DNA from 2 places in the Pseudonocardia sp. CA-142604 genome. Region 2 is predicted to be linked to the other one. Evidence: riboswitches for the same ligand, from Rfam matches in the RefSeq annotation. Region 2 holds a riboswitch; the other holds the start of a gene.

Region 1 (3,943 bases), 640 kb from region 2:
GCGCTTCTGCGGAGCAGGTCCGGATCTCGCAGCCCGAGCTGCTCCGGAAGGTCGGAGAGCAGGAGCCAGCCTTCGCCGTGCGACGTGAGGTGGTCAGGCAACTGCCGCAGGAACCCGGCCAGCATCGCATTTCCCCGGTCGAACACCCCGGCATCGAGTGCCGAGGTCGGAGTGCCGGGCACCCAGGGTGGGTTGCACACGACCAGGTCTGCGCGACCGGCCGGAAACAGGTCGTGGCGGATGACCGTTGCCCGCTCGGCGTATCCCAGCCGATCGAGATTGTCGCGGGCGCACGCCACCGCGCGGTCTTCGATATCCGTCGCGATCACCCGGGGGATTCCGCGACTCAGGAGAATCGCGGCGAGCACGCCGGTGCCGGTGCCGATGTCGAACGCCGTCCGGGCGGGCGGGAGTGGGGCCTCAGCGACAAGATCCAGATAGTCTGTGCGCGTCGGCGCGAAGACCCCGTAATGCGGATGAATGCGGGCCCCGAGAGCAGGGATCTCGATGCCTGTGCGACGCCATTCGTGTGCCCCGAGCACGCCCGCCAGTTCCTGCAGCGACACCACCGCCTCCGATGCAAGGTCGCCGTAGACCTCCTGGCATGCCCGGTCGATCGACGGGGCCCGCCGCAGGTCGAGCACAAATCCAGGGCCCAGCTGAACGAGCACCGCTCCCAGCAGCCGCGACTGCCTTGCCCGGTCCTGGCGTTGACGGCGGAACTCCTCGGCGGGCGCCAGCTCGCGTCTCCGCGAGGAGCGATCGATACGTCGTCGCATTGCGGCAAGCAAGTGGCGGGCGTTGTGGTAATCACCTCGCCACAGCAGGCCCGTTCCCTCCGCCGCCATCCGGCAGGCCTTGTCGGCGCTGAGATCGTCGCCGACGACGATCACGCGGCATGGCGGTCGATGGCCGTCGGCAGTGAGCCAGCGCGCACGCATATTCGTGCCGTGCTCTCGCCAGCTCAGGATCTGATCGTGTGACGACGTGTCGAGCATGGGAGGACTCCCGCGAGTCCAAGCGGACCGGCATCGTATCGGGCGGTTCCCGAATTCACGGCACTCCGCCGATCAGAAGACCCGGAAGGGGAATCCCCGTCAACGGAGATTGCGAATGCCGATCTCCCTCACGACACCAGCGCGCGCGCGGCCCACCAGGCCAGCACGGCCAGGCCCAGCCCGGCGACGACGCTGCCTGCCACGTAGGCGACGGCGACCCCGCGGGCCCGGACCTCCAGCAGGGCGAACGCTTCGTAGCTGAAGGTGCTGTACGTGGTCAATGCACCGCAGAACCCGACCGTGGCGGCCGTCTCCAGCGCCGGGGGGAGCGCGCCGCTGGCTCCGACCAGCGCGCCCAGCACGAACGAACCGATCATGTTGACGGTGAAGGTCCCCCACGGGAACCGTGTCCGGTGGCGGGTCTGCACCGTGCGGTCGACGACGTATCGCAGCGGCGCCCCGATCGCCGCACCAAGTGCCACCCACAACACCTCCATCGCCGTCACCCCCCGCTTCCGGGGCGCGGCACGCCCGCAAGGCGGGCGGCCAGCCGGGTCGCGCCCGCGCCGAGTGCGCATGCGAGCACCGCGAGGACCGGAGTGATGACGAGGTAGGCCACCGCCAGACCGGGCCGGGCGCCGTCAGCGAGTGAGATGGCGTCGACCGTGTAGGTGGAGAACGTGGTGTAGCCGCCCAGGATCCCGACCCCGAGGAACGGGCGAGCGAGGCGATGCGGCTCGACGAGCTCGGTGATGACCACCATCAGCACGCCGATCAGCAGGCAACCGGAGAGGTTGATCAGCAGCGTCGCCCACGGCCATCCGCTGGGCCCGTGCGGCCACGCCAGCCCGATTCCGTAGCGCGCTTCGGCACCGATCACGCCGCCGACGGCGATCGCTCCCAGCACGTCCAGCGGATGCCCCGCGAGTTCGCGTCGCTGCGCCGGTATGCCGATATCGACGTCCGGGTCGATGCCGCTCGCGGGCTCAGGGTCGTGGGGAACGTCGGCGCTCATCGCACCCGCTCAATCCCGTAGCCGGCGAGCCATGTACTGGTCGTGGGAGGTGACCCGGAACGCCGCCGCCAGAACGAGGATCAGCGGCGGGAACACGGCGAGCAGCAACGTCGCACCCCTCAGCAGGCTGGTGTCGTCGAGCACGAACCCGGACGCCATGAGGGTGATCGACACCGCGAAGTACGTCCAGGCGATCCGGTCGAGCACCGTGGCGGGCGCCGGAGGTGCCCCGTGGTGCAGTCGTCGGGCCAGCGATGGGTCCTCCTGTGCGAGCCTCCGCGCGATCGCGCGCAGTGCGCGCCGCTCCCGCCGGTTCATCGACGTCGCCGTTCATGATGACTCCACCGGTACGGATGGAGTTGACGACAGCCGCAACTCATAGCGGCAGTAGAAACGGATAGGGCTGACATCACCACCTCCTACCCACAGAACAGCCCTGTCGGTAGGAGCCATCAGCCCAGCCGGGCGGTTGTAGGCGAGCCCCATCACCTGTGTGCGATCCCAGACTACCCGTTCGCTCGACAGTGCGTAGAGAGCGGCGACGAGCAGGACGTCCGCCCCTGCCCGGAATTCAGCCTTCGACCACCTCCCGCGAGACGTCCCAGAGGCGGCCGGCGAGGTCGAGGTCGAGTGCATAGGACGAGACACCCAAGGTGTCAGGGTTCTGGGCGGCTCGCGCCGGGTCGTAGGCGAGGTCGAGAGGGGCCGCTGCGACGTCGGCGTTGCCGGTACCGGCGACGATCTCGGCAGCTACGCTTTCGCCTGCTTCGATGTTGCGCACGGCGAGAGTCACCTCGGCCCCGGCCGCGGCCAGCGCACGGGCGGTCTCTCTGCCGACCCCGGAGGCGCCGCCCGTGACCACGGCCCGCTTGCCGGTGAGGTCGACTCCGTGGAGGACGTCCTGTGCGGTGGTTTCGCGACCGAACGGGGTGGCGATCCGAGTCGTAACCGTCATGATTGTCCTGTTCTGAAGCGCGGCGACGGTCGACGCGCTAGCCTGAAATGGAGGAAGCTCCGGTCTTCAGACCCAGCCGGATGATCCTCCACTTGGCAATGAGTGTGTGCGGCCTCACTTCGGCAGGCTGCAGGAGGAGGAGCACGTGGACGACCCCGCCGGACGGCCCCTTCGCGCGGACGCCCGACGCAATCGCGATCTGCTGCTCGCGTCCGCGGTGCGCGCGTTCTCCGAGAAGGGGCTCGACGCGTCGCTGGACGCGATCGCCAAGGACGCCGGAGTGGGGATCGGCACGCTCTACCGCCATTTCCCCACGCGCGAAGCGCTCATCGAGGCCGCCTACCGCAACGAGCTGGCTGCCGTCTGCGACGCGGCGTCCGATCTGCTGGAATCGCTCCCGCCGGTGGAGGCCACCCGCGCCTGGATGGACCGCTTCATCGACTACATGACCGCGAAGATCGGCATGGCCGATGCGCTCCGCGCGGTGATCGCCTCGGGTGCCAACCCCTATGCCCACAGCCGCGAGCGGCTGAACGCCGCGATCGAGCAGTTGCTGTCGGCCGCCGCCGCAACCGGCGAGATCCGGTCCGACGTGAAGCCGGACGACGTGCTGATCGGCGTCGGGGGCGTCGCCCTGTCGGCCGGCGATCCGGCTCGGCGTGAACAGGCCGGGCGTCTCCTCGACCTGCTCATGGACGGCCTGCGCTACGGGGCGCCGGCGGCCCGCGCCGCACAGCCGGACCAGACCGCAGCCGCCGCGCGCTGAGCGTCCCCGGGGTCCTCGCCGTCAGAGTCCGTGGCGGCGAACCCCGAGAACGCGTTCACTCACCCCGGCCTCCACGAGCGCGGAGAACGGCTCCGCCGTCGTTGCTCCGACACCGCGGTCGTCGACCCCCTCGCGGCGGGCGTGGCCCGTCATGGCGAGGCGGACGTCGTCGGCGACGAGGTCGGCGTTGATCGCGACGGCTGCGCTGT
Region 2 (3,943 bases):
CTGCCCGTCATCCGAGCAGGTCAGCAGCACCACTGTGGAATCGATCGTGCTCACGGGATCGGTTACCCTCCCCGCCGCGGTGATGGGCATAGGACTGGAGTTTTCACATGCCGGCGATCGTGCTGATCGGCGCCCAGTGGGGCGACGAAGGCAAAGGCAAGGCCACCGACCTCCTCGGGGGGCAGGTGCAGTGGGTGGTGCGCTACCAGGGCGGCAACAACGCCGGCCACACAGTAGTGCTGCCCGACGGGCAGGACTTCGCCCTGCACCTCATCCCATCCGGGATCCTCACGCCAGGCCTGCGCAACGTGATCGGCAACGGCGTGGTGGTGGACCCAGGTGTGCTGCTCGACGAGCTCTCCGGCCTCGAGGCTCGCGGTGTGGACACCAGCAACCTGCTGATCAGCGCGGATGCGCACTTGATCATGCCGTACCACGTGGCGATCGACAAAGTCACCGAGCGGTTCCTCGGCAAGGCGAAGATCGGCACCACGGGCCGGGGCATCGGGCCCGCCTACCAGGACAAGGTCGCTCGCGTGGGCGTGCGGGTGGCCGACGTCCTCGACGAGAAGATCCTGCACCAGAAGGTGGAGGCGGCCCTGGAGTTCAAGAACCAGGTGCTGGTGAAGGTCTACAACCGCCGCGCGCTCGACGTCGACGAGGTGGTGGACACGGTGCTCGCCCACGGCCGCCGGTTCGCCGACCGGATCGCCGACACCCGCCTGCTGCTCAACCAGGCACTCGAGGCCGACGAGACGATCCTGCTGGAGGGCTCGCAGGGCACCCTGCTCGACGTCGACCACGGCACCTACCCCTTCGTCACCAGCTCCAACCCCACCGCCGGTGGTGCGGCAGTGGGCTCGGGCATCGGCCCCAACCGCATCACCCGGGTCATCGGGATCCTCAAGGCCTACACCACGCGTGTCGGCTCCGGCCCGTTCCCCACCGAGTTGCTGGACGCGATGGGTGAGCAGTTGCGCAAGGCGGGCGGCGAGGTGGGTGTCACCACCGGGCGGCCGCGCCGCTGCGGCTGGTTCGACGCCGTGATCGGCCGCTACGCGGCACGGGTCAACGGGATCACCGACTTCTTCCTCACCAAGCTCGACGTGCTCTCCGGGCTGGAGAAGGTGCCGATCTGCGTGGGCTACGAGGTCGACGGGAAGCGGATCGACGAGATGCCGATGACGCAGACCGACGTGCACCACGCCGTGCCCGTCTACGAGGAGCTCCCGGGCTGGTTCGAGGACCTCTCCGGCTGCCGCACATTCGACGACCTCCCGGGCGCGGCGCGCGACTACGTGCACCGCATCGAGGAGCTCACCGGCGCGCCTGTCAGCGCGATCGGAGTGGGCCCCGGCCGCGACCAGACGATCACGCGCGACGTCTGAGGTCGGGACTGGCGGCCCGTTGGACGGCGACGCCGTCGCAACCCGTCCATCAGTGCCGAGGCGTAGGTCCCTGCGCGGGCGCGCGGTTCACGAGATGCCGCCCGGGGCCCGGCTTGTTGATGTGGCCGTGTCAGTTGAACTGTCCAGGCGGGACGACGAGAACCGGGCGGTTTTGGCGCTCGATCAGGGCGTGTGAGACCGAAGGTTGGACGAGCCGGGCGAGGGTGGCTCGGAGTCCTTCGCCGCGGGTGCCGACGACGATCATGAGTGCGTCGTGTTCGTCGGCTGCGGCGGCGAGCGCCCTGACCGGGTTGCCTCGGCAGGATTGGTAGGTCCATGCGAGGCCGCTTCGGGTGAGGGCGGCTTCGACCTGGTGACGCTCCTCGACGAGGGTTTGTTCGCCTTGCTCCTCCCAGTCGGCGGCGTCGGGGTCGATGGGGTAGTCGTCGAGGACCACGGCGTGGACGACGTGTAGTTGAGCGCCGAGTCGGCGTCCGAGCTCTGCGGCGACGGCGAGGGCGTGGTCGCTCGCGGTGTCGCGGCAGTGTCCGACGATGAGGGTGTTGGCCGGGTTCTTGCTGGGTGTGGCGGGCACTCTCTCGGGTTGTTCAAGCAATGCGCTCATGTCCGCGCTCCAGTTGACGTGCTCCACCGATTGTGTCGGGTGTGCAACTCGGATTGTTGTTGTGCGGCTCTTCCGGCGGGATGGCGGTAATCCGGGCAGCGGTACCCGCACCCACGCTGCGATCCGGCGACGAAGGACGACGGCAAGCCGCGGTGCTGCGGGACGGGAGAGTGGGGAACTTTTGCTGTCATGCCCTACCTCCAGAGTCGAGCCCTGTTGGTAGGAGCTATCAGCCCGGGGTGGGCGGTCAACGGCGAGCCCCATCGCCTGTGACCCACAGCATAAACCTCGCTGGGCCTTCGTGCGCGCTTCCCGCAGCAGCTGAGCGGCTCAGGCCGCGCAGCTACCCGTGTTCACTTCGCTGCGCAGCCCGGATGCGGCCTGCACGACGTGCGACACCTGGTCGACGGTGAGGACGAACCCGGTCTCCTGGTCGTCGAGCGCGGCACCGAAGACCACACCGATCACGGTGCCGTCGGGTGCCACGAGCGGGCCGCCGGAGTTGCCCGAGCGGACCACAGCTCGCACCGTGTACACCTCGCGGGTGACCTCGCCGTCGTCGTAGATGTCGGGGCCCTTCAGGTTGATCATCGACCGGATCTTCGCCGGGGTGGCGGTGAAGGGCCCGTCCAGCGGGTAGCCGAGCACCACGGCGTCGTCGCCCGGCTTGGCCGGCTGCGGATCGAACGTCAGCGGCTTCGCGGCCAGGTCCGGCACCCGCAGCACCGCGAGGTCGACGCGGGGGTCGTAGGACACCACCTCGGCGCTCAGCTCGACCGTGCGGCCGCGCCTGTTCACCACCTCGACGCCGGTCTCGGACGTGCCCGCGACGACGTGGGCGTTCGTGAGCACGAGCTGAGGTCCGATCACGAACCCCGTGCCCTCGAGCTGGCGGGCGCACGACGGGGCGCGGCCACGAATCTTGAGGACGCTGCTGCTCAGGTTCTCGATCACCGGGCTCTGGGCGAGCGCCGGATCGGGCGGGCCGACCTCCGTGATCGGTGTCTCCGCGAACGGGCTGAGCACGTCGGGGAAGCCGGAGTTGTTGAGTAGTTGCCGCAGCTCCGCGGGCAGCGCCTTGGCCCCTGCCGGCATCACCGAGTCGACGGCGCGGAGCACCTCCGACCCACGGACGCCCGAGGCGAGACCGGGGAAGCTCGCCGAGGCCAGTGGCAGCGCGACCAGCCAGGCCGCGATCACCACGGTGACGGCCTGCAGCACAGAGCCCAGCGTGGAGTCGACCTGCAACGAGCGATGGCCGGTGATCCGGTCGCGGATGCGGCGCCCGAAGAAGACGCCGGTGGTCTCGCCGAGGGCCACCAGCAGCACGACCACGACAACACTGACGATGACTCGCGTGGTGGGCGCCTCCACGCCCGCGGCCAGCAAGGGCGCCAGCCGGACCCCGAGCACCGCCCCCGTGAGCACCCCGACGAACGACAGCAGAGCCACCGCCATGCCGTGGCGCCAACCGGAGACGGCCGCGATCAGTGCCAGCGCCAGAACAACCCCGTCAACCCAACTCATCGCATGACCTCGCTGCGCTCGGTCGGCGCTTCGCTGGGGCGCTGTGTTGATGATTCGCTCGCGCGCTCGCTCATGGGCATGACGTCGCTGTGCTCGGTCGGCGCTTCGCTGGGGCGTTGTGTCGATGGTTCGCTCGCGCGCTCGCTCATCGCACGACCTCGCTCCGCGCGTCCAGCCCAGCCCCCCGGGGCCCCGCGCTCATGATCCTGCGACCTCCTGCCGACCGGCCCGTGCCGCCGACCACGCTGCGCCTAAATCGTCCACCCGTGTGGTGTCCCAAGGGCGCGCCCAGCCCCCCAGATCCAACAGGGCGGACAATAAGCCCCCCGTGAACCCCCACACCAGCAGCCCCGCTACGACGAAGGCGGGGCTGCTCGTACCAGAGGGATTACGCACCGTGATT

The links. Region 2 has a riboswitch for fluoride ahead of ACQPZQ_RS44315 (universal stress protein). Riboswitches for the same ligand answer to the same signal wherever they lie in the genome.
Region 1: linked by a shared signal. The riboswitch ahead of ACQPZQ_RS41210 (DUF3040 domain-containing protein) and the one ahead of ACQPZQ_RS44315 (universal stress protein) in region 2 are both predicted to bind fluoride.

The regions. Positions count from the first base shown of each region.
Region 1 covers NZ_CP192045.1:9,054,082-9,058,024, reverse strand. Annotated here, with positions in the region: gene ACQPZQ_RS41225 (methyltransferase) at 1-998, opposite strand, end outside; gene crcB (fluoride efflux transporter CrcB) at 1,127-1,495, opposite strand; gene ACQPZQ_RS41215 (fluoride efflux transporter FluC) at 1,501-2,013, opposite strand; gene ACQPZQ_RS41210 (DUF3040 domain-containing protein) at 2,023-2,331, opposite strand; fluoride riboswitch at 2,450-2,512, opposite strand; partial or broken gene ACQPZQ_RS41205 (SDR family NAD(P)-dependent oxidoreductase) at 2,705-2,968, opposite strand; gene ACQPZQ_RS41200 (TetR/AcrR family transcriptional regulator) at 3,114-3,734, shown strand; gene ACQPZQ_RS41195 (NAD(P)/FAD-dependent oxidoreductase) at 3,756-3,943, opposite strand, start outside.
Region 2 covers NZ_CP192045.1:9,696,097-9,700,039, reverse strand. Annotated here, with positions in the region: gene ACQPZQ_RS44325 (hypothetical protein) at 1-54, opposite strand, end outside; gene ACQPZQ_RS44320 (adenylosuccinate synthase) at 108-1,388, shown strand; gene ACQPZQ_RS44315 (universal stress protein) at 1,519-2,013, opposite strand; fluoride riboswitch at 2,227-2,290, opposite strand; gene ACQPZQ_RS44310 (MarP family serine protease) at 2,344-3,540, opposite strand; gene ACQPZQ_RS44305 (hypothetical protein) at 3,537-3,689, opposite strand; gene ACQPZQ_RS44300 (NUDIX hydrolase) at 3,739-3,943, opposite strand, start outside.